4 regions of the Neorhizobium sp. R1-B genome follow, and region 2 is predicted to be linked to each of the others. Evidence: predicted binding sites of a transcription regulator. Region 2 holds the regulator's gene; each other region holds the start of a gene.

Evidence for each region. Region 2 encodes LexA, which represses DNA repair genes until DNA is damaged. Its sites were predicted from a motif close to TGTTCNNNNTGTGTTCNG; they were not measured.
Region 1: uvrA (excinuclease ABC subunit UvrA) is a predicted target of LexA. The motif match lies at 5,062-5,079, and genes of this name have one in related genera.
Region 3: recA (recombinase RecA) is a predicted target of LexA. The motif match lies at 3,432-3,449, and genes of this name have one in related genera.
Region 4: EDE05_RS02600 (2'-5' RNA ligase family protein) is a predicted target of LexA. The motif match lies at 4,298-4,315, and genes of this name have one in related genera.

The regions. Positions count from the first base shown of each region.
Region 1 covers NZ_SOEM01000016.1:11,341-18,817, reverse strand. Annotated here, with positions in the region: gene EDE05_RS19375 (NAD(P)H-hydrate dehydratase) at 1-1,187, shown strand, start outside; gene EDE05_RS19370 (DUF72 domain-containing protein) at 1,177-1,995, opposite strand; gene uvrA (excinuclease ABC subunit UvrA) at 2,022-4,943, opposite strand; gene EDE05_RS19360 (single-stranded DNA-binding protein) at 5,189-5,731, shown strand; gene EDE05_RS19355 (HPP family protein) at 5,785-6,957, opposite strand; gene EDE05_RS19350 (MarC family protein) at 7,040-7,477, opposite strand, start outside.
Region 2 covers NZ_SOEM01000019.1:53,836-61,312, forward strand. Annotated here, with positions in the region: gene EDE05_RS21070 (methyl-accepting chemotaxis protein) at 1-1,181, shown strand, start outside; gene kdsA (3-deoxy-8-phosphooctulonate synthase) at 1,190-2,038, opposite strand; gene EDE05_RS21080 (VOC family protein) at 2,043-2,915, opposite strand; gene lexA (transcriptional repressor LexA) at 3,118-3,837, shown strand; gene EDE05_RS27335 (hypothetical protein) at 3,818-4,210, opposite strand; gene EDE05_RS21095 (ComEC/Rec2 family competence protein) at 4,243-6,348, opposite strand; gene gltA (citrate synthase) at 6,635-7,477, shown strand, end outside.
Region 3 covers NZ_SOEM01000023.1:687-8,163, forward strand. Annotated here, with positions in the region: gene EDE05_RS22415 (flagellar biosynthetic protein FliO) at 1-420, opposite strand, end outside; gene EDE05_RS22420 (PAS domain-containing sensor histidine kinase) at 670-3,267, shown strand; gene recA (recombinase RecA) at 3,509-4,597, shown strand; gene alaS (alanine--tRNA ligase) at 4,781-7,441, shown strand.
Region 4 covers NZ_SOEM01000001.1:541,562-549,038, forward strand. Annotated here, with positions in the region: gene EDE05_RS02570 (TspO/MBR family protein) at 1-55, shown strand, start outside; gene EDE05_RS02575 (PaaI family thioesterase) at 127-576, shown strand; gene EDE05_RS02580 (5'-methylthioadenosine/S-adenosylhomocysteine nucleosidase) at 573-1,226, shown strand; gene guaA (glutamine-hydrolyzing GMP synthase) at 1,266-2,855, shown strand; gene EDE05_RS02590 (ClbS/DfsB family four-helix bundle protein) at 2,987-3,493, opposite strand; gene EDE05_RS02595 (methylated-DNA--[protein]-cysteine S-methyltransferase) at 3,621-4,184, opposite strand; gene EDE05_RS02600 (2'-5' RNA ligase family protein) at 4,370-5,044, shown strand; gene EDE05_RS02605 (VOC family protein) at 5,126-5,635, shown strand; gene EDE05_RS02610 (methyl-accepting chemotaxis protein) at 5,632-7,068, opposite strand; gene EDE05_RS26690 (hypothetical protein) at 7,197-7,358, opposite strand.

The DNA of each region.
Region 1 (7,477 bases), on a different contig from region 2:
CACGCCATCTCTGGAGCGGACCCTCCGAGCCGCTCGAATGCTATCGACCCGAGCAGGGTGACATCGTCGTTGACGCCCTTTTCGGTGCCGGCTTGGCGCGGGACGTACCTGAAGCGGTGCAACTGGTGATCGGCAAGGTGGACGGAGCCAAAGTCCCGGTCCTGGCGGTCGATCTGCCCTCAGGCCTCTGCGGCCGCCGCGGCGTGCCGCTCGGCGCGTCTTTCACAGCCCGACATACGGTCACCTTCATGGCCCGCAAGCCCGGACATCTGCTTTTACCGGGACGGTCACTCTGCGGAGACATCGAAGTCTTCGATATCGGTATTCCGGTTCGGATCATCCGTTCCGTCGCGGGCAGGATCTGCGAAAACAGCCCGCTTCTATGGCGGGATCTGGTTCCGGCGCCGGAAGCGGCAACGCATAAATACCGTCGCGGACATCTGGTTGTCTTTTCCGGGGAGGGGACGAAGACGGGGGCCGCCCGGCTTGCCGCCACAGCGGGCCTGAAAGCCGGGGCCGGACTGGTGACCGTTGGATCGCCCGCCGATGCCTTGCCCGTCAATGCCTCCTCGCTCACTGCCGTCATGCTGCATCAGATCGACGACCTGGACGACCTGCAGAATTGGACGGCTTCGGCAAAACTCTCCGCCTTCGTGCTCGGCCCCGGCTTTGGCGTTGGCGAGAAGGCTCGTCAATTCGTCCTGGCGCTCAAGGATCGACCATTGGTGCTGGATGCCGATGGCATTACGTCCTTTAAAGAACGTCCCTCGGAATTGTTCGATGCGTTTGCCGGGGGTGAAACACGCCTGGTGCTGACGCCGCACGAGGGCGAATTCTCCCGGCTATTTCCCGACCTCGCCCCCGAACAGGATCAGAGCAAGGTCGAGAAGGCCTTAAGAGCGGCCGAGCGCGCTCACGCGGTGATTGTCTACAAGGGGGCGGATACGGTGATAGCGGGCCCGGACGGCCGTGCCTGCATCAACGCCAACGGACCGCCATGGCTGGCGACCGCGGGTTCCGGCGATGTGCTGGCGGGCATGATCGGCGCCCTCTTGGCGCAAGGCATGCCCGCCTTCGAAGCGGCCGCCGCTGGCGTCTACCTCCATGCCGAGGCGGCAAAGCGCGCCGGCAGGGGCATGACGGCTGAAGATCTGGCCGCCAATGCGAGTGTCACACTCACCGGTTAGTTTTGGTTTCCAGAAGTTCGCTCATGGCCATTGCGCCGTAGGGGGCGTTGACTTTGCCTTCATGGATAAAGAAGGCGAAGACGTCGCGCGGCTCCTTCTTCGGCTTGTGGCTTTCGTCGATCAGCGGCAGATCGTCCGGCACGCCGCCTTCCGCCCATATTTCAAGCCGGTGCGCCCACGCCTTCATGTCCTTTTCGGGATAACAGGTCTTGATATCGTCGGACCCTTTCTGCAGCCGGGCATAAACGAAATCGGCGGTCACATCGGCGATCATGGGATAGTCGAAATGGTCGGCACAAACCGGGGCGATATTGTATTTCGTCAGCAGCGCGATGAATTCCGGCACCTTGAATGTGTCGTTGCGGACTTCGACGGCATGGGTCAGCTTCAAGCCATCGAGCTTGTTCGGCAGCAATTTCAGGAAAGCCTCGAAATCCTCGGGCTCGAACTTCTTGGTCGGCGCGAATTGCCACAGCAGCGGCCCGAGATGATCGCCGAGTTCCGTCAGACCCTGGGTCAGGAACTTTTCGATGGACTCTCCGGCCTCCGCTAAAACCTTGCGATTGGTGGTGAAGCGGCTCGCCTTCAGCGAAAAGATGAAACCATCCGGCACTTCGGAAGCCCATTTGGCAAAAGTCTCGGGCTTTTGCGAGCCGTAATAGGTTCCGTTGACCTCGATCACCTTCAGTTTGCTGGCCGCATATTCTAGCTGTTTCTTCTTCGCCAGTTTTTCCGGATAGAACGTGCCTTCCCAAGGCTCGAAGGTCCAGCCGCCGATGCCTGTGCGAATAGTGCCGGCTTTCTTCATGAATTCCCCTCCATGACGCAATACTGCTATTCCGCCGCTTCCACCTTCTTCGCTGGCCGGCGATCCAGCAGTTCCTTGAGGAAGTGGCCGGTATAGGACCGCTTTTCCTTGACGATCTGCTCGGGCGTGCCGGACGCGACCACTTCACCGCCGCCCGTGCCGCCTTCGGGACCGATATCGATGATCCAGTCGGCCGTCTTGATGACCTCGAGATTGTGCTCGATCACCACCACGGAATTGCCCTGGTTCACCAGCTCATGCAACATTTCTAGGAGCTTGGCCACGTCGTGGAAATGCAGGCCCGTCGTCGGCTCGTCGAGGATGTAGAGCGTACGTCCGGTCGAGCGTTTCGACAGTTCCTTGGCTAGCTTGACACGCTGCGCCTCGCCACCCGAAAGCGTGTTGGCCTGCTGCCCCACCTTGATATAACCGAGGCCGACATCGAAGAGCGACTGCAGCTTGTCGCGCACCGCCGGCACCGCGGAGAAGAACTCCACCCCTTCCTCAACCGTCATGTCCAGCACGTCGGCGATCGATTTACCCTTGAAATGCACGTCAAGCGTCTCGCGATTGTAGCGCTTGCCGTGGCAGACGTCGCAGGTGACGTAGACATCCGGCAGGAAGTGCATCTCGATCTTGATGACGCCGTCGCCCTGGCAGGCTTCGCAGCGCCCTCCCTTGACGTTGAAGGAGAACCGTCCCGGCTGGTAGCCGCGTGCCTTGGCTTCCGGCAGACCCGCGAACCAGTCGCGGATCGGCGTGAAGGCTCCGGTATAGGTCGCCGGGTTGGAACGCGGCGTACGGCCGATCGGCGATTGGTCGATATCGATCACCTTGTCGATAAACTCGAAACCGTCGATCTTGTCGTGTTCGGCAGGTATTTCGCGCGCACCCATGACGCGGCGCGCGGCAGCCTTGTAGAGCGTCTCGATGAGGAATGTGGACTTGCCTCCGCCGGAAACGCCGGTAACGGCCGTGAAGACACCGAGCGGAATGGCCGCGGTGACATTCTTGAGATTGTTGCCGCGAGCACCGAAAACCTTGATCTCCTTGCCCTTCTTGGGCTTGCGGCGCTCCATGGGAACCGGCACGCCGAGTTCGCCCGACAGATATTTGCCGGTCAGCGACTTGGGATTGGCCATGATGTCCTTCGGCGCGCCCTGTGCCACCACCTGACCGCCGTGGATACCGGCGGCCGGGCCGATGTCGACCACATAGTCCGCCGTTAAAATAGCGTCCTCGTCATGCTCGACGACGATCACGGTATTGCCGATGTCACGCAGGTGCTTCAACGTATCGAGCAGCCGCGCATTGTCCCGCTGGTGCAGGCCGATCGACGGTTCGTCCAATACGTAAAGCACGCCCGTGAGGCCGGAACCGATCTGCGAGGCGAGCCGAATGCGCTGGCTCTCGCCGCCCGAAAGCGTGCCGGAATTGCGCGAGAGGCTGAGATAATCGAGGCCCACGTCATTGAGGAACCGCAGACGCTCGCGGATCTCCTTGAGGATGCGGACGGCGATCTCGTTCTGCTTGGCGTTCAGCTGTTCCGGCAGCACTTCGAACCAGTCGCGCGCAAGCCGGATCGACATATCCGTGACCTGTCCGATATGCAGCTTATTGATCTTCACCGCGAGAGCTTCCGGCTTCAGGCGAAAACCGTTGCAGGCCGGGCAGGGAGCGGCCGACATGTAGCGTTCGATCTCTTCGCGCGCCCAGGCGCTGTCGGTTTCCTTCCAGCGGCGTTCGAGGTTCGGCACGATGCCTTCGAAGTTCTTGATCGTCTTGTAGGAACGGGCGCCGTCGGCATAGTGGAACTCGATCTTTTCCTCAGTGCCCTCCAGGATGGCCTTCTGAGCCTCCTCGGAAAGCTCGTTCCAACGGCTGGACAGCTTGAAACCGAAGGCTTTTCCGAGCGCTTCGAGCGTCTGGTTGTAATAGGGTGAGGTTGATTTCGCCCATGGCGCAATCGCGCCGTCGCGCAGCGTGCGGGCGGGTTCCGGCACGATCAGCGCCTCATCCACCTTCTGCTGCGAACCGAGGCCGTCGCAGGTCGGGCAGGCGCCGAAGGGATTGTTGAACGAAAACAGCCGAGGCTCGATTTCCGGAATGGTAAAACCGGAAACGGGGCAGGCGAATTTTTCAGAAAACAGCACCCGCTCGTGCGTCTCGTTGAGCGACTTGTTGGCGGAGCCACCGGCTGCGGTATCCTCGGCGCGCAGCGGCTTGTCGGCGAATTCCGCGACCGCCAGCCCGTCGGCCAGTTTCAGCGAGGTCTCGAGACTGTCCGCCAGGCGTGCGGAAATGTCGGAGCGCACCACGAGGCGGTCCACAACAACGTCGATGTCGTGCTTATATTTCTTGTCGAGCGCGGGAACATCGGCGATCTCATAGAACTGGCCGTCAACCTTGACGCGCTGAAAGCCCTTTTTCATCAGATCGGCGAGTTCCTTCTTGTACTCGCCCTTGCGGCCGCGGATCATCGGCGCCAGAATGTAAAGGCGCGTGCCCTCCTCGAAGGCGAGGATGCGGTCGACCATCTGGCTGACGGTCTGGCTTTCGATCGGCAGGCCTGTTGCCGGCGAATAGGGCACGCCGACGCGCGCAAAAAGCAGGCGCATATAGTCGTAGATCTCGGTGACCGTGCCGACCGTCGAGCGCGGGTTGCGCGAGGTCGTTTTCTGCTCGATCGAAATTGCCGGCGAAAGGCCGTCTATCTGATCGACATCCGGCTTCTGCATCATTTCCAGAAACTGGCGCGCATAGGCCGATAGGCTCTCCACATAACGACGTTGGCCTTCCGCATAGATCGTGTCGAACGCAAGCGACGATTTGCCCGACCCCGAAAGGCCCGTCATGACGATCAGCGAATTGCGCGGCAGATCGAGGTCGATGCCCTTAAGATTATGCTCGCGCGCGCCACGTATGGAAATGGTTTTGAGTTCACTCATCATCATGCTCTTTGGGAGGATCGAGGTCCTTATGTAGTGATTGATCCGTGCCTGTCGAGACGAAACTGCTGCGATTGCGGACCGTTCCGAGTCGGTTGACAGCACTATAGGAATAAAATAGAACAAATAAAGAACAATTTGCCTGTGGATTAAAATTCATGAATGCCCAACCGGGCATGTCGATGGGCTAAAGTGATACGATTGGTTTCAAGGCCGCAAAGCAGGCGGCGGATGAGGTGAAAGTTATGGCTGGTAGCGTGAACAAGGTGATCCTGATTGGAAATGTAGGCGCCGATCCGGAAATTCGCCGCACGCAAGACGGTCGGCCGATCGCCAATCTTCGCATCGCGACTTCCGAGACCTGGCGCGACCGCAATTCCGGCGAGCGGCGGGAAAAGACCGAATGGCACACCGTCGTGGTCTTCAACGAAGGCCTCTGCAAGGTCGTCGAGCAGTATGTGAAGAAGGGCGCAAAGCTCTATATCGAAGGCGCGCTGCAGACCCGCAAATGGCAGGATCAGACCGGCAACGACCGGTATTCGACCGAAATCGTGCTGCAGGGGTTCAACTCGACGCTGACGATGCTGGACGGCCGGGGTGAGGGCGGTGGCGACCGCGGAGCCCGCGGCGGCAATGACTTCGGCGGTGACGACTTCGGCGGCGGCTATGGCGGTGGAAATGATCATGACCGCCGGTCCTCGGGCGGTTCCAGCGGCTCGAGCCGCGGCGGCAATCAGCCTGCCGGCGGCAATTTTTCCCGCGATCTCGACGACGATATTCCGTTCTGATCCAAGCGGCACTCGCCGGGCGGGTATGCCCGCGGGCAACCGTCCGACCGCCATTAGGCGGAGAGGCGTGTTTCCGTATTCTGGTTCGCGCTGTCTGCGAGCATCGCCACCAGCACGTCCGACTGCGATAGTATCCCCACCAGCTTGTTGGTTCCGCCGGTCACCGGCAGATAGTGCAGCCCTTCTTCTGCAAAGATGACGATCGCGTCGGCAATGGGCGTGTCGGGCGCAACGGTCCGGACCGGTGTGGTCATGATATCCTTGACGGTGTCGTTCGGGGCGCTTGCCCCGGACAGCATAAGCCGAATCCGCTGAGCAAAGCCAATTCTCGGGCGCCCCGTGGTCCAGGTCGCCTTATCCAGGAAATCCGTCTGAGTGACAATGCCCACGACCTCGGCACGGTCGTTGGTGACCGGCAACGCCCGGAAATGGTGGCTGCGCATCACGTCCTGCGCTTCTTTCAGCGAATTGTCGGGCGCGACCGCCACTACATCGCGAGACATGATGCTGGCGCAGTCGAGATGCGTTGCGCGTCTCCGGTAGGATCGCAGTTCGGTTCTTCTGAGGATAGTCTCCAGGTCTTCGCGGTCGATATCCAGAAACTCATCGTATTCCTTCAGGACATCGTCGAGGTCGGCTGAAGTAAAGCCGATCCGCTGCATCGGAGCGGGATCGGCGGTACCGTGATCGGTTGCCGGCGGCTTTATGGAATGAGGGTAGGGGCGCCCCGTCAGGTTGTTGAAGACCAGGGCAAGAAGCAGCAGGGCGAGCGAGTTGCCGGCGACCGGCCAGAATACGAAACCGTATCCCAGATCATGAATGGCAGGCCCGCCCAGAACGGCGGTCAGCGCGATGGCTCCGCTTGGCGGGTGCAGGCATCGCAGTGCCATCATCGCAGCGATTGCGACGCCAATGGCGATCGCGGACGCCAGGAACGGGTCCTCTATCGCGAGCGCCGTGGTGACTCCTACAAATGCGGCAACGATATTGCCGCAGAGAATCGACCAGGGTTGGGCGAGGGGACTGGACGGGACCGCGAACAAAAGGACGGCGGAGGCTCCCATCGGCGCGATCAGCGCCGGAAGAGAGGCGTCGGCTCGCAGCGCCAGACTGCCGAGCAAACCTGTTGCGAGGATCCCGGCCAGGGCTCCCGAGGCTGCGCGCAACCGTTCTTTCACACTGATGGAGGTGGCTTCGGGAAAAAGCCGCCGCAACACACGCCGCATGGCAAAACCTTCTTTGATTCTCTTTGCCGCGGCTTTTAGCAGAAAAACCTGCAATGTCGCGCCATATGACGTTTTCGAAATATTACAGATTGAAGGCCGAGCGAACGCCGTCGAGCACGAACTGCACCGAGAGAGCGGCCAGGATGACGCCGAGCAGGCGCGTGAGAATTGCTCGGCCGGTCACGCCGAGGAAACGGTCGAGCCGTTCCGCGACCAGAAGCGTCACGTAGACGAGCCCCATAATGAGTGCGATGACGCCGATCAGCAGGGTCCGGTCGAGTGGGCCCGGGAAGGCGCCGGCGAGCAGTACGGTGGCGGAGATCGCACCAGGCCCGGCTATCAACGGAAGAGCCAGCGGAAAGACAGCGATATTGTGAAGGTGGTCGATCGTGATTGCGGCCTGGGACGTCTTCTCCTTCCGTTCCTGGCGCTTTTCGAAGACCATTTCGAAGGATATCCAGAAAAGCAGCAAACCGCCCGCAATGCGGAAGGCGCCGATCGATATTCCGAGCAGACCCAG
Region 2 (7,477 bases):
TAATGCGCGACTACATGACAGTGCTGGCAGGCGGCGACTATTCGCGGGACGTGCCCTTCAGCGGCCGCGGGGACGAGATCGGCGAGATGGCGCAGGCCGTCACGATCTTCCGCCAATCGGGACAGGAGCGCGACAATATCCGGCTGCGGCAGGAAGCCGACCGGCAGGCGCAGGCCGAACGGGATCTGGCGCTGGCGAAGGACAAGGCGAGCGAAGAGGCCGAAAGAGAGAGCGTCATTTCGCATCTTCGGGCCGGCCTCTCCCGACTGTCGCAGGGCGACCTGACGGTGCAGATAGATCATCCTTTCCAGGCGGCCTATGAGGAGTTGCGGGAGGAATTCAACTCCAGCATCCGCACACTCTATTCCGTCATGCAGGAAATTTCCGGGGTAACGGAAACCGTGCGGACCGGTTCGGGCGTGATCGCTAACGGCACCGACGACCTGGCGCAGCGCACTGAGCATCAGGCAGCATCGTTGGAACAGGCCGCCTCGGCGCTCGACCAGATTACCGCCACCATGAGAAATGCGACGGCAAGAGCGCAAGAGGCGAATACCATGATGACGGCCGCTCAGCAGGGTGCCGCCCATTCTGCGGGTGTCGTGCGGGATGCCGTGGTGGCGATGGAGCAGATCGAGGCCTCCTCCACCCAGATCAGCAGCATCATAAACGTGATCGACGAGATCGCATTTCAGACGAATCTGCTAGCGCTCAACGCAGGTGTCGAGGCTGCGCGTGCCGGCGAAGCCGGCAAGGGTTTTGCGGTCGTCGCGCAGGAAGTCCGCGATCTCGCCGGGCGCTCGGCCAATCTTGCCCATGAAATCAAGCGGCTGATCGAAACCTCCGCGAGCCAGGTGGCGGCGGGGGTGTCACTCGTAAACCGCACCGGCGAGGCGCTGGGCGACATCGACGGCCAGGTCGCCAAGGTCACCGACCTCATCGGCTCGATCATGCGGGCCTCCTCGGAACAGTCGACGGCACTCCAGGAAGTCAATACCGCGATCAACCGTATGGACACGGTAACCCAGCAGAACGCTGCAATGGTGGAAGAAACAAGTGCTGCGTGCCATGAACTCGGCGAAGAGGCGGCCAAGCTCAACCGCCTTCTATCCCGCTTCAAGCTTCAGTCCACGACAGCCGGAAGTCACCGGCCGGCGACAGGCCTTCAAAAGGCTGGCTGAGAAATTTCTCAAGCCGCCTTTGCGATGGCGTCGAAGGCGAGAAGCTTTTCGAGCAGCCTCGGCATATCCTTCAGGTGCACCATGTTGGGGCCGTCGGAGGGAGCATTGTCGGGATCCTGATGGGTCTCGACAAAAAGACCGGCAATGCCGACCGCAACAGCCGCGCGCGCCAAAGTCTCCACGAATTCCCGCTGGCCTCCCGTGGAGCCTCCCTGCCCGCCCGGCTGCTGAACCGAATGGGTGGCATCGAACACAACCGGCGAACCCATGGCCGCCATGATCGGCAGCGACCGCATGTCCGAAACGAGCGTATTGTAGCCGAAGGAAGCGCCGCGCTCGCACAGCAGCACGTTCGGATTGCCGCTCTGGGTGAACTTGGCAAGCACGTTCTTCATGTCCCAGGGGGCGAGAAACTGGCCCTTTTTGACGTTGATGACGCGGCCGGTCCTCGCGGCGGCGACAAGCAAATCCGTCTGGCGGCAGAGGAAGGCCGGTATCTGCAGTATGTCCACAGTGCCTGCGACCATCGCACATTGTTCTTCGGTGTGGATGTCGGTCAGAACGGGGAACCCGAATTCCTTCTTCAGATCGGCGAAGATTTCCATGGCGTTTTCCAGCCCGATGCCGCGCTTTCCCGAAATCGAGGTGCGGTTTGCCTTGTCGAAGGACGACTTGTAGACGAGGCCGATGCCGAGCTTGCCGCAGAGTTCCTGGAGCGTGCCGGCGATCATGAAGGCATGGTCGCGGCTCTCCATCTGGCAGGGACCGGCGATCAAGGACAGGCGCGCATCCTGTGCAAAAACCACCTGGCCCTTTCCTTCGCCGACTAGGACGCGTGGATTGGCAGAAACTTCCATAAATCTATTCCTCGAAGCCGAACAAAACACCCTGGCCGGGTGCCGCCTGGACCAGAACGCGGCCTTCGCGGCGGACGAATGCCACGTCATTAGCAGCAAGGATGATCTCTGTCACGGCAAGATCGGCCGTCTTGAAGATGACGGCTCGGCCGTGCAAACCATCTGCACCAGCGACCGGCGGGAGCGCAAATTCCGCCTCCAGATCATCATTTCCCAAAATGCGAATCCGCGCGTTTGCGGCGGCCAATTTCAGAAAACCGGGCTCCACCTCCCCCCGGGCCATCAACACTTCCTCGACCAGAGGGGCGAAGTCGGACGGCGCTTGAGCGGACAGGATGACCTCGCTCAAACCGACAACCGTATTGGCGTGCCGCTCCAATTCGCCTCGGTCGGACGGCAGCGGAGCAAGGCGCTGAACGGAGAACAGGAAAAATTCGGGCGCCCGGTCATCGCCTGCAAATGCCAGCCGAAAGCTCGCCTCTGTCTCGGAACCGTCAGGCATCCTTACCGTGCGCGAAAACTCCAGAATGTCGCCGGCGGAAATTCCGCGCAGCCTGAACCGGGCATGATCGGCGACGGCATCCTGCGACGCGACGACCAGGGCAGAAAGCCCCTGCCTGTTGCGCCCTTTTCGAAAGGCGAGATCGCGCGCGGTAAAGACATTGCCCCGCTTGGCGGCAGCGCTCGCGTGACGGCGGTTGGTGATCGCCAGTGGCTCCAGATAGGTACCATCCGAGAAGAACACACAAGCATTGGCAGTGCCGAAAGGATGAAATGCATCCGGTGCGACAGTAAATCCGAGATCGGAGAGCCGCGAACGCGCGAACGCAAGGTCCGCCACCGGCAGTACGAGATGATCGATCGATCTTGCGTTCAAGCGAGGCCCCCAGGAATTTCAGAATCGCAAAGCTAAAATGGCAGCGGGCACGCCGTGCGCAAGTGGTAACGAAGCAGATATCTTGCAGACATCTATGAAGAAAAAATCATCATACTTCACGAAAATTTAGGGACTTGCGGAACACATATGGAACATATAGTGTCCGTTCTTGATTTGTTTCCGACTCTTGAGGGTGCCGAAAATGCTCACGCGCAAACAGCAGGAATTGCTTCTGTTCATACACGAACGGATGAAGGAATCCGGCGTACCGCCCTCCTTCGACGAAATGAAGGATGCGCTCGACCTTGCGTCCAAGTCGGGTATTCACCGGTTGATCACCGCGCTCGAGGAACGCGGCTTCATCCGCCGCCTGCCGAACAGGGCGCGCGCCCTGGAAGTCATCAGGCTGCCGGAAGCCTATGCGCCCAGCATTCAGCCGCGCCGGGGCTTTTCGCCCAGCGTCATCGAAGGCAGTCTTGGCAAGCCGCAACCGGCTGCCGCCTCTGCGAAGCCCCCCGCCAACGACGATAGTTCCAACTCAACCACGGTTCCCGTCATGGGCCGCATCGCGGCCGGCGTTCCGATCTCGGCGATTCAGAACAATACGCACGACATCGCCGTCCCTGCCGAGATGCTCGGGTCGGGCGAACATTATGCGCTGGAGGTCAAGGGCGATTCGATGATCGAGGCCGGCATCCTCGACGGCGATACCGTAATCATCCGCAACGGCAATACGGCCAATCCGGGCGATATCATCGTCGCATTGGTGGACGAGGAGGAAGCGACACTCAAGCGCTTCCGTCGCCGCGGGGCGTCGATCGCGCTGGAAGCCGCCAACCCGGCCTATGAGACGCGGATTTTCCCGCCGGACCGGGTCAAGATCCAGGGTAAGCTTGTGGGTCTCATCCGCCGCTATCATTGACCAGTTTGCCCAGCGGTTCCGGCAGGGATGAGCTGAAGATCTGGCGCCGCCAGTCGTAATGGCGATGGCGGGTCCATGGGCGGTCTTGGCCAAGGAGCGCTGCACGAAGCCGCCAGCGGTGGATGTCCGCGGAACCATCAAAAAACAGTTCGAGCGCTCCTGCGATCCTCAGCGCGTTGCCGTTGATCATCAGGGCTCCGGAACGGCAGCGGTCAAACCTGGCACGTGGAGCGACGACGATATGCGCAGCGTCGCAGGCGACGCCGGCATAACGCGCGTCCTCCACATGAACGACTACAGCGCCTGCGGCGGTTTTTGACGCGCACCAGGCTCGCGGGGTGCAGATGAACCGGCCGACCGGTACCTGCTTCATCCCGCGGCTTGACGTTTCTCTCTCCTCCGTCGTCAATTCAGCACGCTCGCCGAGACTGTTCGAAGGCAGCGGATTTCCTCCGGACTTTCCCTCCGGGAGCCTGTCTCCGGCGGAGACTTGTCTTTCGCTGGCAGCAATTCCGGTTTCACCGGGTCCCCCAGCAGAAGCGCCCGCTTCCATTGATCATAGACAAATTCCGCGGGACGGGTGCGATTGGTGGCGATGCCATTACCATCTGTCAGGGCAATCATGGTGCCATCCTCGGAGATCAGGAGATCCGGAAGGGATCTCGACCGCTCCTGCCATGACAGCAACAAGCCGGCCACCAATAGAGGAATACCCAAGTATCTGAGCCGGGTTCTCAGTAGCGTCAGCAGAAGAAAGCCTGCCGTCGAGACGACCAGGAACCAGGGATGCTGGCGGCCGATGCCTACATCGCCGCCCCAGGCCGCCACATGCCTGGCGATCGCAATCACCGCTTCCAGGCCGAGGCCCATGAGCTTCAGGAACGGCCCATCGAGCCCGAAGGGCATCAGCAGCATGCCGATCAATCCCGCCGGCATGACCACGAAGGAAATGACCGGCATGGCGGCGAGATTGGCCGCAAGCCCATAAGTCGCGATGCGGTGGAAATGCTCGACAGAGAAAATCGCGGTCGATATGCCCCCAATCAACGAGGTCACGAAGATGCCGGCGGTAAAATTCCAGACCGCCGTGATCGGCATGACCACCGGGTGACGAAACGGCAGAGGCTCCGGGTCATGTTTTTTCGACCGATGCTTCCAAAGCGCGTAACCAGCGACCAGCGCGGCGGTGGCGGCAAAGGACATCTGAAAGCTCGGCCCAAGGATTTCCGAGGGAGATACGGCGATAATGACCAGTGCGGAGAGGGCCACATTGCGCAAGCTTATGGACGGCCGGTCGAAGAGGACTGCAACGAGCATGACTGCCATCATGATATAGGCCCTTTCGGCGGAGACGCCGAAGCCGGAAATGAGATAATAGGCGGTCGCCATGGCGAGAGCACCCAAGGCGGCAAGCTTCTTTACCGGGAAGGACTGGGCAAATCGTGTGAACAGCGAGAGGATAGTGCGTACGCCGACGAAGAAGATACCCGCAGCCAGCGCCATATTGAGCCCGGAGATCGCGACGATATGGGCAAGGCCGGAAAGCCTCAGCGCTTCGACGGTCTCCTCGGAAATCGCCCGCCGCTCATCGGTGACGATCGCGGCTGCGAAGGCGCCCGCGTCGCCGGGCACTGTCGCGCGGATCTTACCGCCGATCATGCTGCGAAGATCGAAGAGCCAGCGCTCGATATCCGAGAACCATCCATGAGGATGTCCGGCGTCGCGGCTCCCTTTCGGGGCTCCATAAAAGAAACCGACGGCGCCAATCCCATCGAAATAGGAAGAGAAGGCGAAATCATTGAGGCCTGGAAGCGCCGGTCCCGATGGCGGCGATAAACGAACCCTGCCGCTGATCGTATCTGCCGTCTGCACCGGCTCGTGACGCGCCCGCGCAAGCAGCGAAACGCGCTCCGGAGAGCGCCGGATTTCAGGACCCGAGGTACGCTCGACACGTACGATATAACGCCACCGGCCGCGGGCATCGATCTCCCTTCGTTCGACCACACCCGTCAGCTCGGTCGTAACCGGGGAATCGAGAATAATGGTGCCTCTTCGCCAGGTCTCCAGTTCGGCAAGCATCATTCCGCCGAGAAAAAGCGCGACAGCGGGAGGAAGCACACGCAAGGCGCCGGACGCATGACGCATGACGACTGCGTGCGTCACACAGATGAAGAAGGCCGCGAGGAGAGACCAGAACGGAGGCGTGGCAGGCAGCGAGAACCAGACAGCCGCCCCGGCACCGACGAGGACCGGTACAAAAAGAAACCCATGCCCGTGTGCTGCCTCCTCCTCCAGCATGCCGGGGAGGCTGAGGCGCAGCCGGCGGATTCCCCGAGACAGCCAATAGCCGCGGGTATAGGTCGCGGGACGGTTCCCCAGACGCGGGCGACGATCCGGAAGAGGCTCCAAAACATGCGACCCGGATTTGCCCGCATCTGGCAAAAAGCGGGCCTGCCGGAAGATCGCTCCCCTGCTCTCCACCAATTTCGGAAACGCTGTGTCTTCCGACATGAAACGCCCGCCCCACCTTGCCCCGCATGAGCGACAATACAACCTGCGCGTTTCCTCAGGCGTCGTCAACTGGCGGCGAAAACCAAGTATTCCCAAAGGACTCAAGTGAGTTGCACCGGAAAGTTGGGCATCCAAGTATGTGCCGCTGCCTCTTATCGTGCCGCGCTGCACAAAATGCTACCAAGGACTGCTTGGCATGAGCTTTCGGATCATATAGCAAAGCATGGACGCTTAATTCTTGTGGCGCTTTTTAGGCGCCACGCCGCCAAAAGGTTGGAGGATCAGCATGACGGGCAAAAGCGCAAATATGGCACTCGGCGACAAGCATGTCGACCTGCCGGTAAAGTCCGGCTCGATCGGTCCTGATGTGATCGACATCGGCTCGCTTTACAAACAGACCGGTGCCTTTACTTATGATCCGGGCTTCACCTCGACGGCATCCTGCGAGTCCAAGATCACCTATATCGACGGCGATGCAGGCATTCTTCTGCATCGCGGTTATCCGATCGAGCAACTCGCCGAGCATGGCGACTTCCTCGAAACCTGCTACCTGTTGCTCTACGGCGAATTGCCGACGGCTGCCCAGAAGAAAGACTTCGACTACCGCGTCACCCATCATACGATGGTCCACGAGCAGATGAGCCGTTTCTTTACCGGCTTCCGTCGCGACGCGCATCCGATGGCCGTCATGTGCGGCTGCGTTGGCGCGCTCTCGGCTTTCTATCACGACTCCACGGATATCACCGATCCGCATCAGCGTATGGTTGCCAGCCTACGGATGATCGCCAAGATGCCGACGCTCGCGGCGATGGCCTATAAATACCATATCGGCCAGCCGTTCGTTTATCCGCAGAACAACCTGGATTACGCGTCCAACTTCCTGCGCATGTGCTTCGCCGTGCCCTGCGAGGAATATGTGGTCAATCCGGTGCTTTCGCGCGCCATGGACCGTATCTTCATCCTGCACGCCGACCATGAGCAGAATGCGTCCACCTCGACGGTCCGGCTCGCCGGCTCTTCCGGCGCCAACCCGTTCGCCTGCATTGCAGCCGGCATCGCCTGCCTCTGGGGTCCGGCGCATGGCGGTGCCAACGAGGCAGCGCTCAACATGCTGACGGAAATCGGCTCG
Region 3 (7,477 bases), on a different contig from region 2:
TGGTCGCTGGGGCGGGGCCGGACGCGGCTCGACCGGCATTGCCCGGTTTTCCGCAGGTGGTTCGGCGGGGGGGGCGGAAGGCAAGTCGCGTGATACCGGACGTAAAGACGCTGCCGGCGTCAAGTTGGCGGCGGTCGATATCCCGCTTTCGATGACGATATCGGTGGGGCCGCCGATCATGATCAGATGTTCGATATCGTCGCGGCGAACGAGGACGAGGCGGCGGCGCGTGTCGACCGCAGCGGCATCAAGCACCTGAAGCCGAGGTTGACGGTTCTTTCCGCCTCGAACGAAGGGAGACGGACCGTTTCGGCCGCGAATCATCCACAAGACGCCTGCTAGCAGGAGAAGGCCTACACCCACTCCGACGACGGCGATCACGAGGCGGCTGCCATAGGTGCCTAAAAGGTCTCCGAACATGTGTTGCCACTCCTCATGCGAATGCTGGCGTAAAAGACGATTTTTTTCCTGCCGAGGCAAGCTGCCGATCGCCGTTGTCAAACCTGACAACCGGCCTGAAATGACAAAGATAGGTCAGCTTGGCAAACTGTCCCGGGTTTTGTGGCCTTGTGGAGCTTTTTGCCGACTATGCAAGTTGCTAAGAAGGAATCGCGGGATTCTTCCCGCGGGTGACCAGGGCCGCGAGGCTGGCCGAAATGCGAGGAATTGATGACGAAGTTGCAGCAAGGCGGCAACTACGAAGCGCCATTGGTGGAACGGAGCGCACGCGGCGGCACCATCGTCCGGATCGTTCTTCTGGCTCTCGTGCTTTGCGGCGTTGCGGCCGGTTTTGTGTTGTTCCAGCACGCACTCGACAATGAGGTCGTGCTCGGTCTGCTCGGTATTCTTGCCATGGTGGGGATTTTTTTTCTTGTCTCCTCCCTGATAGGCCTCGTCGAGCTCATGCCGCAATCGCGATCGGACGAACTGGCACGCGGTTTTCTAGCCAGTCATCCCGACGGCATCCTCATTACTGATCCCAAGGGGCGTGTTCTTTACGCCAACGCCGCCTATGGCCGGATGACCGGTGCGACTAAGGCGAGCAATGTGCAATCGCTGGAAGCGCTGCTTTCCAGGACCCGCGAATCGACGGAGGCTCTTTACCGTTTGACCACCGCGTTGCGGGAAGGCCGCGAGGGGCATGAGGAGTTCAGGCTGCTGCAGCCGCTCGGTCGAGCGACGGGCAACGGTTCCGGTGCGCACTGGTATCGCCTCAAGGCGCGGCTACTTGGAGCTTCCGGCAAGAGCCAACTCGATATCTGGCAAATCACCGACATCACCTCCGAACGCGAGGATCAGGAGCGCTTCTTCCGCGAATTGCAGAACGCGATCGATTATCTTGACCATGCCCCGGCCGGTTTTTTCTCTGCCGGACGGAAGGGCGAGATCTTCTACCTCAATGCGACGCTAGCCGAATGGCTGGGTATCGATCTGACGAAGTTCACGCCGCGCTCGATGACGATTGCGGATATGGTGGCAGGCGAGGGCATGGCGCTGATCCAGTCCGTTCAGGCGGCCCCCGGACTGAAACGGACGGAAACCCTGGACCTCGATTTGCGCCGCACCAACGGCCAGAGCCTGCCCGTTCGCCTTGTGCACAATGTCAGCGCCACCCGCGATGGCGCGCCGGGCGAAAGCCGCACGATCGTGCTGGCGCGGCCGAAGGGCGGGGAAGGGGATCAATCCGCGTCCGCCATGCGGTTTACCCGGTTCTTCAACAATACGCCGATGGCGATCGCATCAGTAGACGGCGCGGGCAAAATCCTCCGCATCAACGCACCGTTCCTCAAGCTGTTTGCAGGGGTGGTTTCGCGCGACGAGATCGACTCGGGCGTGGAACTCGAGCGCATCGTGCACGAGAACACACGCCAGCAGCTGATGCAGGCGCTTGCCGCCGCCAAGGACCGGCAGGGGGACATTCCGCCGATTGACTCTCGCCATCCGGGCGATGAGAATCGTTATGTGCGCTTTTATGTGAATGCCGTGATCGACGAGAGCGACGAGGCGCCCGAGGAAGCGGCCATCGTCTACGCCGTGGAGACGACCGAGCAAAAGGCGCTCGAGACCCAGATGGCCCAAACCCAGAAGCTGAACGCGGTGGGAACGCTGGCAGGCGGCATCGCCCACGACTTCAACAATGTTTTGACGGCGATCCTGCTTTCCTCCGACCATCTTCTTTTACAGGCGCGTCCCTCGGACGCGAGTTTTGCAGATCTCATGGAGATCAAGCGGAACGCCAATCGTGCGGCGGTGCTAGTGCGGCAGTTGCTTGCCTTCTCGCGCAAGCAGACCATGCGTCCGGCGGTGCTGAACCTCACGGATGTCGTCGGTGACCTGCGCATGCTGGTAGACCGGCTGATTTCCGGCACGAATGTGAAGCTGGAAGTGGATTACGGACGTGACCTGTGGCCGGTCCGCACCGACCTTTCGCAGTTCGAACAGGTGCTGATCAATCTGTGCGTCAACGCCCGCGACGCAATGCCGACTGGCGGGACGATCCTGATCAAGACACGCAATGTGTCTGCGGAGGAGGCGTCGGATTTCCACCAGGCCGACCTCCCTTCGGAAGATTTCGTCATGGTCGAGGTCTCCGATACCGGCACGGGAATCCCGCCTGCAATCATGGACAAGATCTTCGAACCCTTTTTCACCACCAAGGAAGTCGGGAAGGGAACTGGGCTTGGCCTTTCGATGGTATACGGCATTGTCAAGCAGTCCGGCGGTTATATCTATCCCGAATCGGAAGTCGGTCGCGGGACCAGTTTCCGGATATTCCTGCCGCGCCACATTCCCGAGACGCCTGCGGTCATTCCAGGAGCTGCGGCTACCGCCGAGCCAGCGCCTTCCGTGCCTGTTCCGCCGGCGTCTGCCGCCGAGGACATGGACCTCACCGGAAAGTCCGCAGTCGTGCTTCTGGTCGAGGACGAGGAGGCGGTGCGTCGCGGCGGCAAGCGGATGCTGGAGACGCGCGGCTACACGGTCCACGAGGCGGGTTCCGGCGTAGAGGCGCTCGACATCATGGAAGAGCTGGAGGGTAGGGTCGACATCGTCGTCTCCGACGTGGTGATGCCGGAGATGGACGGACCGACGCTGCTTGCCGAGCTCCGCAAATCGTATCCGGACCTGAAATTCATCTTCGTGTCCGGCTATGCCGAAGATGCGTTTGCCCGCAACTTGCCGGCCGATGCCAAATTCGGTTTCCTGCCGAAGCCGTTCTCGCTGAAACAGCTCGCCGTCGCCGTCCGGGAAATGCTCGATTCGGATTAGGAAGATGCCGATCGAAATTCCGAACTTCCGCGATTCGTCCCGCAATTGCAGCGAGACGTTTGTTTTCTCAAGTGAATTTCCATGTGATTCATTGGCGTGAACATGACGGGAACGGAAGCCGAATAGCTATTTTCCGTCAAACTGTTGATCGGCTATTGCCAAATGAGAACAAAATAGGTACATCAGCTTTATCGGCTGCTTCATTGCTTGCGCGGCGGCAATAACCTAAAGGATGGGATCCATGGCACAGAATAGTTTGCGGCTGGTAGAGGAAAAAGGCGTGGACAAGAGCAAGGCGCTGGAAGCGGCACTGTCGCAGATCGAACGTTCCTTCGGCAAGGGATCGATCATGAAGCTCGGCTCGAACGAGAATATCGTCGAGATCGAAACGGTTTCCACGGGCTCTCTGAGCCTCGATATCGCACTCGGAATTGGCGGTCTGCCCAAGGGCCGCATCGTCGAGATCTACGGCCCGGAAAGCTCGGGCAAGACGACGCTCGCATTGCAGACGATCGCCGAAGCGCAGAAGAAGGGTGGCATCTGCGCCTTCGTTGACGCAGAACACGCGCTCGATCCGGTCTATGCACGGAAGCTTGGCGTCGATCTCCAGAATCTCTTGATCTCGCAGCCGGATACGGGCGAGCAGGCGCTTGAAATCACCGATACGCTGGTCCGCTCCGGCGCCGTCGATGTTCTCGTCGTCGACTCGGTCGCAGCGCTGACACCGCGCGCCGAAATCGAGGGGGAGATGGGTGATAGCCTGCCGGGTCTGCAGGCCCGCCTGATGAGCCAGGCTTTGCGTAAGCTGACCGCCTCTATCTCCCGCTCGAACTGCATGGTCATCTTCATCAACCAGATCCGCATGAAGATCGGTGTCATGTTCGGCTCTCCGGAAACCACCACCGGCGGCAATGCGCTGAAATTCTATGCTTCGGTTCGTCTGGATATCCGCCGCATCGGCCAGGTGAAGGAACGCGAAGAGGTCGTGGGCAACCAGACGCGCGTGAAGGTCGTCAAGAACAAGATGGCGCCTCCCTTCAAGCAGGTTGAATTCGACATCATGTATGGCGAAGGCGTTTCCAAGACCGGCGAACTGATCGACCTCGGCGTCAAGGCCGGCATTGTCGAGAAGTCCGGCGCCTGGTTCTCCTACAACAGCCAGCGTCTCGGTCAGGGCCGCGAGAACGCGAAGCTCTTCCTGCGCGACAACCCAGAGCTTGCCCGCGAGATCGAGATGTCGCTCCGCCAGAATGCGGGCCTGATCGCCGATCGCTTCCTGCAAAATGGCGGGCCGGATGCCGACGACGGCGACGCCGCCGCAGAAATGTAAGCGGTTCCGCCGCATTCAGGGTTTTCCCTGGCCGCTTACTTTTGAGCCGGCCGCCATCGAAAGATGAGCGGCCGGTTTCTCGTTCGGTTGGGGGGTGGAGCGGCTGGACAGTTGGGGGTGCGGACGATACAAGCCTTTGGTTTCGAATAACAGCATCGCATCCGGCGGTAAAAAGGGCCTAGCATGAGCGGCGTGAATGAAATTCGGTCGACCTTTCTCGACTATTTCCAGAAGAATGGACACGAGGTCGTGGCCTCAAGTCCGCTGGTGCCGCGCAACGACCCGACGCTGATGTTCACCAATGCCGGCATGGTGCAGTTCAAGAATGTCTTTACCGGTCTGGAAAAGCGCCCCTATTCGACGGCTGCCACCGCGCAGAAATGCGTGCGCGCAGGCGGCAAGCACAATGACCTCGACAATGTGGGGTATACCGCGCGCCACCACACCTTCTTTGAGATGCTCGGCAATTTTTCCTTTGGCGACTATTTCAAGGAACGCGCGATCGAGCTCGCCTGGAACCTGATCACCAAGGAATTCGGCATCGACCGGAACCGCCTGCTGGTGACCGTGTACCATACGGACGATGAAGCTTTCGGCCTCTGGAAGAAGATCGCTGGGCTGGCTGACGAGAAGATCATTCGTATTGCGACAAGCGACAATTTCTGGGCCATGGGTGATACCGGCCCCTGCGGCCCGTGCTCGGAGATCTTCTACGATCACGGCGACCATATCTGGGGAGGTCCTCCCGGTTCGCCGGAGGAGGATGGCGACCGGTTCATCGAGATCTGGAACCTCGTCTTCATGCAGTATGAGCAGGTGACGAAGGAGGAGCGGATCGATCTGCCGCGTCCGTCGATCGACACCGGCATGGGCCTGGAGCGGGTTGCGGCTCTTCTGCAGGGGCAACACGACAACTATGACATCGACCTTTTCCGCGCGCTGATTTCAGCCTCGGAGGAGGCGACCGGCGTCAAGGCCGAAGGTGAACGCCGGGCCAGCCACCGCGTCATCGCCGACCATCTGCGTTCGTCCGCCTTTCTGATTGCCGACGGCGTTCTGCCGTCCAATGAAGGTCGTGGTTACGTGCTCCGCCGCATCATGCGCCGCGCCATGCGTCATGCGCAGCTTCTCGGCGCTCGTGACCCGCTGCTCTTTAAACTCCTGCCGACGCTGGTGCAGCAAATGGGCCGCGCCTATCCGGAACTGATCCGGGCCGAAGCGCTGATCGCCGAGACGCTGAAGCTTGAGGAAACCCGCTTCCGGAAGACGCTCGAGCGCGGACTTTCTCTCCTTTCCGATGCAACAACGACGCTCGGTAAGGGCGACATGTTGGACGGAGAAACTGCCTTCAAGCTCTACGACACCTATGGTTTCCCGCTTGATCTGACGCAGGATGCGTTGCGTGCTCGCGAAATCGGCGTGGACATCTCCGGGTTCACCGATGCGATGGAGCGGCAGAAAGCCGAAGCCCGCTCCCATTGGGCCGGCTCAGGCGACAAGGCAACCGAGACGATCTGGTTTGAGCTCAAGGAGAAATTCGGCGCGACCGAGTTCCTCGGCTACGATACCGAGACCGCTGAAGGCGTGGTGCAGGCGATCGTGCGGGATGGCAAGACGATCGAGAGCGCTGCTACCGGAGAGCAAGTTCAGGTCGTCGTGAACCAGACGCCGTTTTATGGCGAATCCGGCGGACAGATGGGCGATACCGGTGTGATCTCCACCGACAATGCCACGCTGAATGTTACGGATACCCAAAAGAAGGGCGAGGGTCTCTTTGTCCATACCGCGACGGTTGCTGCAGGTATGCTGAAGGTGGGCGAGGCGGTCGCGTTGACGGTCGATCATGTCCGCCGGTCGCGTATCCGATCCAACCACTCCGCCACCCACCTCCTGCATGAAGCGCTGCGGGAGGTGCTGGGCACGCACGTCGCCCAGAAGGGGTCGCTGGTGGCGCCGGAACGTCTGCGTTTCGACGTATCGCATCCGAAGCCGATGACAGCCGAGGAATTGCAGAAGGTTGAGGACATGGCGAATGCCATCGTCCTTCAGAATGCGCCGGTCGCCACCCGCCTGATGAGCGTCGATGACGCGATCGCGGAAGGCGCTATGGCCTTGTTCGGCGAAAAGTATGGCGATGAGGTGCGTGTCGTCTCGATGGGCAAGGCCATTGCGGGCCCGAAAGCCGGCAAGCCCTATTCCATCGAGCTCTGCGGCGGAACGCATGTCAACGCAACGGGTGATATCGGTCTCGTGCGTATCCTTTCGGAGAGTGCTGTGGCAGCTGGCGTGCGCCGTGTCGAAGCCGTCACGGGCGAAGCGGCCCGTGCCTATCTTGCCGAGCAGGATGAGCGGGTGAAGACGCTTGCCGGTGCACTGAAGGTGCAGCCGGCCGACCTCGTTTCCCGAGTCGAGGCCTTGGTCGACGAACGGCGCAGGCTCGAGCGGGAACTGGCGGAAGCGAAGCGCCGGCTCGCCATGGGTGGCGGGCAGGGCGGTTCGACCGATGATGTCCGCGAAATCGCAGGCATCAAATTCATGGGTAAGGCATTGGCGGGCATCGACGCCAAGGACCTGAAAGGGCTGGCAGACGAAGGTAAGGCAAACCTCGGTTCCGGCGTGGTCACTCTGGTCGGCGTCTCGGAAGACGGCAAGGCGAGTGCGGTCGTGGCGGTAACGCCTGACCTTACCGGCCGCTTCAGCGCGGTCGACCTGGTGCGGATTGCCTCTGCAGCACTCGGCGGCAAGGGTGGCGGCGGTCGACCGGACATGGCTCAGGCCGGCGGTCCGGATGGCGCCAAGGCCAATGATGCGCTCGAGGCGGTTGCGGCTGCGCTGGGCGCCTGACCAATCTGCAGGGAAGGCGGGCTGAACCCGCTTTCC
Region 4 (7,477 bases), on a different contig from region 2:
CTTCTGGGTCGGCTTCGCGACGTTGCTCAATCTCGCGATCGTTCTCCTGAATTAACGACGTCAACGGCCCCCGCTTGCGGAACACTTTTGCCCATGCCAATTTCGCAGCTGCGAAAGGGATGAAACATGGACGGGAGAGATACGGGCGATTTTCGTCAACGCGTCAGGCAAAGCTTCGCACGCCAGGGCGCCATGGGCCTGCTTGGGGCGGAGTTGGCACGCGTCGAACAGGCCATGGTGGAGATCGAGCTGCCGTTTGATGCGAAGCTCACCCAGCAGCATGGCTTTCTGCATGCCGGCGTCATCTCTGCCGCGCTTGATTCCGCCTGCAGCTATGCCGCCTATACGGTGATCGAGCCGGAAGCCTCCATCCTGACGATCGAATTCAAGGTGAACCTGTTGTCGCCGGGCCGCGGCGAACGGTTTCTCTTCCGCGGCGAGATCACCAAGCCGGGATCCACGATCATCGTCGCGGATGGCCGTGCCTATGCCATCGGAGACGGTCCCGCCAAACTCATCGCCTCCATGACGGGCACCATGATGGTGATCCGCGGCCGGGAGGACATCATCGGATGATCACCGCACTTTCCATGGCCGAACCGGCGGTCGCCAGCGGCAAATCCATTCTCTTCGTCATGGCGGTCGACGCCGAATACGGCCCGGCGCTCCGATCCCGCATCAAACCGCTGATGACCGGTGTCGGGCCTGTCGAGGCCGCGATTGTGTTGAGCCATGCGCTGACGAAGCTGGAGGCATCGGGCAAGCTGCCCGATCTTATCGTCTCGCTCGGCTCGGCCGGTTCGCGCAGTCTCGAGCAAACCGAAATCTACCAGGTTTCCTCGGTCGCCTATCGCGACATGGACGCCTCGCCGCTCGGTTTCGAGAAAGGCCGGACGCCTTTCCTCGAACATCCGGCGACCATGCCGCTCCTCTTGCGCATCCCCGGCATTCCGGACGCCTCGCTTTCGACAGGCGGCAACGTCGTCTCCGGCGCCGCATACGATCTCATTGAAGCCGACATGGTGGATATGGAAACCTTCGCAGTGATGCGCTGCTGCCAGCTTTTCGCAATTCCCCTGATCGGCCTGCGTGGTATTTCGGACGGAAAGGAAGAGCTCAAGCACGTCAACGACTGGAGGGAATATCTGCACGTGATCGACGTGAAGCTGGCGGACGCGGTGGACGGCCTTTTTAACGCGCTTGAGAATGGCAAATTGGTCCTCTGAGCAGTTGCGTTAAAAACAACTTTTCTTTAAAGGCTCGCCATGACCCAAAACACGACCTTGGCAGCTCATCCCGACAGCATCCTCATCATCGATTTCGGCAGCCAGGTGACGCAGCTTATCGCGCGTCGCATCCGCGAATCCGGCGTCTACTGCGAAATCCATCCGTTCCAGAACGCGGCCTCCGCGTTCGAGAAGCTTCGGCCCAAGGGCGTGATCTTTTCCGGTGGTCCGGCCTCCGTGACCTCGGAAGGCAGCCCGCGTGCGCCGCAGGCAGTTTTCGACTCCGGCGTTCCGATCCTCGGCATCTGCTACGGGCAGCAGACGCTCTGCCTGCAGCTTGGCGGTGAGGTGGAAGGCGGTCACGCAGCAGAGTTCGGACGCGCCGACGTGGAGATCAGGGCAAAGAGCCCGCTCTTCGATGGTTTCTGGGAAACGGGTAACCGTTATCCGGTCTGGATGAGCCATGGCGACCGCGTCACCAAGCTGCCCGAAGGTTTCGAGGTCATCGCGACGTCCGAGAACGCGCCTTTCGCGATCGCCGCCGACGAGAGCCGGCACTACTACACGACCATGTTCCATCCTGAAGTGGTGCACACGCCTGACGGTGCGAAGCTGCTTTCCAACTTCGTGCACAAGATCGTCGGGCTGAAGTCGGACTGGACGATGGCGGCCTATCGCGCCGAGATGATCCGCAAGATCCGCGAACAGGTCGGTTCCGGCCGCGTGCTCTGCGGCCTCTCGGGCGGCGTCGATTCTTCGGTCGCGGCAGTGCTGATCCACGAGGCGATCGGCGACCAGCTCACCTGCGTCTTCGTCGATCACGGCCTGATGCGCCTCAACGAGGCGGAGGAAGTGGTCAAGATGTTCCGCGACCACTACAACATTCCGCTCGTGCATGTGGATGCCTCCGACCTGTTCCTGACGGAGCTTGCCGGCGTCTCTGATCCGGAAGTGAAACGCAAGACGATCGGTCGTCTGTTCATCGAGGTTTTCGAAGCGGAAGCCAACAAGATTGCCGAAGACGGCAAAGGCGCACCCGCCTTCCTCGCCCAGGGCACGCTTTATCCGGACGTGATCGAAAGCGTCTCCTTTTCCGGCGGCCCGTCCGTAACGATCAAGAGCCATCACAATGTTGGCGGCCTGCCTGAGCGCATGAACATGAAGCTCGTCGAGCCGCTCCGCGAACTCTTCAAGGATGAGGTCCGCGCGCTTGGCCGCGAACTCGGCCTGCCGGACCGTTTCGTCGGTCGCCACCCCTTCCCGGGTCCGGGACTTGCGATCCGCTGCCCCGGCGGCGTGACCCGCGAAAAGCTCGAGATCCTGCGCAAGGCGGACGCGATCTATCTCGACGAAATCCGCAAGGCCGGCCTCTACGACACGATCTGGCAGGCTTTCGCCGTGCTTCTGCCGGTGCAGACGGTCGGCGTGATGGGCGACTATCGCACGTACGACTTCGTCTGCGCACTGCGCGCCGTCACCTCGGTCGACGGCATGACGGCGGATTTCTACCCCTACGACATGAACTTCCTCGGCCGTACGGCCACCCGCATCATTAACGAGGTGCGCGGCATCAACCGGGTCGTTTATGACGTGACGTCGAAGCCGCCCGGCACGATCGAGTGGGAATGATTTCGGCTTAACCGGGAGTATCCAAATCCGACGGATAGCAGACGACCGTCGGCTCAGTTGGAGCAACGTCTTTCACCCACTGGCGCGGGATGAAATCGCTTGACGGGTGCTATGAACATTCGCGCTGAAGATCAGTTCCCAGACAGGTCTGACCGGAGGCAAGCGCGGATCCATTTCGCAGCCGATCTATAGTGCGACGGGCCGGCCGCCTCAGCCCAGCGCCCGGTCGTCCACGGGCTGTTTCCGCCTTTCATTGGACCAGCATAAAGATCATCGTCGTCGTGACGATCGATGAAGTCGAGAAGTCTCTGATGAGAGCCTTCCAGTGACGCCCGCGCGTCAAGCCAGCTGAGATCCGCCTGCCTTGCCCGCAGGTCGGCATTGAAGGTTTTGAGGTCGGACCATTTGTAGCCCTTCGCGGGAATATCGACCTTTTGCCCGGTCTGGCCGTCACGATACCAGCCAAGGAACAGTTCGATCCAATGGGCCCGGTGAGCGACGACGTCCTTGATGGACGTATCGTCTTCGCGTTTTCTCATCGCCTGCTCTTCGCCGATCCTATCGATCAGGCTCCTGAGCTTGACATATTCCTCGACGGTGATTTCTTTCAATTGGGCTTTGGCGGCGGCGGCAGGCATGTCCTTCCTCCTTTCCCGCTTTCTACCATGCCTGCCCTTGCAACAGGTTGTTCTGTGTCAACCGACGCGAGTGCAAAGGCGACCTGAACATCGGGTCGCCCTTTCCGCGAAGACACGCGTTCCGGGCCTAGAAGCCGAGCGATTGCTGGGCCGGTTCCGACGGGCCGAGCCTGACGCCTTCCAGCTCGAGCATGCGTGCTTTGGACATGGCGCCTCCGGGCGCCGAGAAGCCGCCCAGCTTGCCGCCGGCGGCAAGCACCCGATGGCAAGGAATGATCAGCGCCACGGGGTTCCTTGCCATTGCCTGGCCGACATCCCGGGCAGCCTGCGGGCCTGCCCCCAATTCCTTGGCGATGGCGCCATAGGTCGTGGTATGGCCCCAGCCCACCCGCCGGGCGGCGGAATAAATTTCCCTGAAGAAATCGTCCTGATCGTCGAGATCCAGCGTGAAGCGTGAAAAATCCACCGATTCGCCGGCAAAATACCGCTTCACCGCCTCCACGGCTTCGTGGATTTTTACCGTCGGTTGTCCCGGCTTCGCCATCGGCAGGCGACGGAGAAGCAGCCGTTCCGTCGACTCCGCCGCCTTCGTGGGGAGCTGAAAGCGCGTGATCCCCTTGTCGTTCCACGCAATGCCGCAGAAACCGCCGGCCGTTTCAAAAACGAGATATTGATGCGTAGCCATGGGCAGACCTCCACATGTCGATCCTTCCAAAATCGTCCTTCGCCCAAAGAGTTTCAACCCGTTTCTTACTTCGAAGGAGACTATCCTCACGAAAACCTCGCCGACGTCGCCGGCGCAAACGTTCTTCTTTTGTTCTTTACTAGAGGCATCGATCCCTTTAATCTGCGTCCAACTCAAATCGGAGCACGGAGATGGGAAGCAGGGGGACGAATCGGAAAGTTGCGACCGACCAGCTGCCGCTGTTCGGCAGCGACGGATGGCCGTCGATGCCGGTTTTCCCTGCCCGACCGGAAAGCAGTCTGATGTTCGTCCTGCGGCCTACAAACCCCGTGGCCTTGCGGATGCATGAGGATGCCGCAACTCATCTGGCGGTTCAGCGCGGACGGGACGCTTATCCGCCACATCTCCTGCATATGAGCCTGCTCTGCATGGGGCGGTTCGACAAACCTCCTTCACGGTTGATCGAGAGAGCCAGGGCGATCGCGGCCGGCATTCAGGCGCGACCGATCCCAATAACCCTCGACAGTGCCGGCTTGTTTGGCAACAGTCGCCATCTTGCCCTTTATCGTCCCAAGGGCAATGCCATGGTTGGCCAGTTCGTGAGGATGCTCGGGCGTGCCTTGGCACAACACAATCTTCCGAGTTTTCAGGCGAGCGCGCTCATGCCGCATGTAACGCTTGCTTATGATTGCAGGAATATCGAACCCCTGCCTCTCACGCGCAACTACGCGTGGATCTCCGGCGAATTCATGCTCGTCTATAGCTATCACGGCCAGACCCGCCACGAAGAACTCGGTCGATGGGCGTTCGATCCGAAAGCCGTACCTTACCCACCAAGCTTCGAACAACTGAGACTGATGGCCTAAAGGCATAAATATTTTCGGAGCGATGTCGGATCGGCTGGTTCCGCCACGTTCTAAGAACGTCACCCGATAGAGGAGAGAAAAATGGCCATCGAGAAGCACAAGATCGTTCCGCATCTCTGGTTCGAAGACAATGCGGAAGAAGCCGTCAATTTTTATGTATCGGTGTTCGAAAACTCCCGCATCACCGAGGTTTCTCGTTATGGCGATGCCGGACCGCGGCCCAGGGGGCAGGTCATGGCCATGGGTTTCGAGCTTGAAGGCCAGAGCTTTGCCGCGATCAACGGCGGGCCGTGGGCAAAGTTCAACGGCGCGGTGTCCTTTCTCATCCATTGCGAGACGCAGGAGGAAATCGACGCATATTATGAAAAGCTCGCCGAAGGCGGGCAGGAACAGCCCTGCGGCTGGTTGACCGACCGGTTCGGGCTCGCATGGCAGGTCAACTACGCCAGACTGCCGAAAATGCTGACCGACAGCGATGCCATGCGGGCCAACCGGGTCATGGAGGCGATGCTGTCGATGAGGAAGATCGACATCGCCAGGCTTGATGCAGCCTATGAAGAGAGTTCCACGTTGGAGGCAGCGCGGGCTTAGACCCGGATCGCCAGGCGCAGGCCACCCCAATGACGGCCGTTCACGGTGATCGGCGCGGAAATGTCCTTCATCAGCACGAACTGGCCGCCGCCCATGTCGCGGCGGTAAGTCTGCAGCAGAAATGGTTCCTTGTTGCGGCCCGCGGCGAGCCCGACGCGGTCGTTGAAGATGCGCCGATTGCGGCAGTTGGCGGTGTTCCAGGTCGGATCACCGGGACGCGGGCGCTGCGAGAACTTGCGATTGTGGGTCGGCAGATAGCCGTTTTCGTCCACAGCGGCACAGAAGGCGATCCGTTCGTCGGCTTCCGGCGCGCCTTCCTGGATCGGCGGCAGGACCGCGTCCGTGAACTCGGTAAAGCGGGTCATGTATTGAACAGGATCCGTGCCGGGGATCGCCGCATATTGCCGGTCGAAAAGCGAGGCCATGTCGATGCGGCCCGATCTGACACCTGCTTCGAAAGCGGTCGAGACGTCGGCGGCAAGCTTTATCACCTGCCGGATGTAGGGACTGTCCGGCGTCTCGACGCCGGCGTTGGCGGTCGCCTGGATCATCCGTTCGGAAATCGTCACCATATCGCCGACACGGGCGGAGGTCTGCTGAAGCTGATCGTTGGATTTCAGGATCGCGCTGGCAGCTGAGGCAATCGAGGAGGCGAATTCGCCGCATTGCCGGTCGACGGTTTCGGTGGTGCCCGCCAACGCGGATGCGTTGTCGAGGATGCGTGTCATCACGTCTTCGACGCCCTTGAAGGAGCCCTGCACTTTCATCGCAGTCGTCTTCACGCCTTCGGCGGAGCGGCTTGCGCCCTCGCCGGCCGCCACAAGCCGGTCGATGCGGCTGTTCAGCTGGTCGAGCGTCGCCTGAATGGAACTGGTCGTCTGAGAGGTCTGCAGCGACAGCGCCCGAACCTCGGCCGCAACCACCGCAAAACCCTTGCCCGCATCGCCTGCGCGCGCCGCCTCGATCGCCGCGTTAAGCGCCAGAAGGTTCGTCTGCCGGGCAATCGTGCCGATCGCATCCGCCAGCCGCCCGACATCACCCAATGCGGAGGAAAATAGCTTGATTTCCGCGCCGATCTCCTGCGAGGCATTGACCATATGATCGATGGCGGTGACGGAACCGGAAAGCTGCTCGGCCTGCGCGCCCAGAACCTGGCGGGCGCTTGTGGTCAATTCATCGGATTCATGCAGTGAGCGAGCGATCTGGCCGTTGACTTCGGCGATCGATTGGGCCGACTGCGTCAGACGCCCCAGAAGCGCTGCATGCTGCGAAGACTGGGCGGCGGTATCCTGTACAACACCCGCGATATCGACGAGGTGGAGACCGAGAGCCGAAGCCTCACCAGCCAGCTTTACGACGGAATTCTTCAGGACTTCGGCATCGAGCGCGTCCGCATCCGGCCGCTCGGCTATTTTCAGGACCTGCCCGCTCACCTCAACCTCCAAAATATTAGGAGATAATAGGATAGCTATGGTTAACGGACAGTTTCCGCGCGCAATGCGCGCGAAACTATACTTTCGGATGAAGCCGTTACACTCGCGGCTGTTTCGCCGGAAGCCAGTTAAACGAGCTGATCAAAAGCCTTGGGGTCGATGCCGAGGGTGTTAAGATCGTGGCTCTTCGGGCGACGATGGTTTTCTACGGCAGCCGAAACTGCAATTGCGGCGCTGACGACGGCAAAGGCCCGGCCAAATGCGCCACGGTTCTTCTTCTGTGCGATCATGACAATCTCTCCTTTTCTTTCCGCTAAAATATGAGCTCGGACCCTCGTTTGTGCAACGCACAACAGCACAGGGGAGCCATGCAACCGTCACATAACGCCGATTGAGCCAGATCAACGAC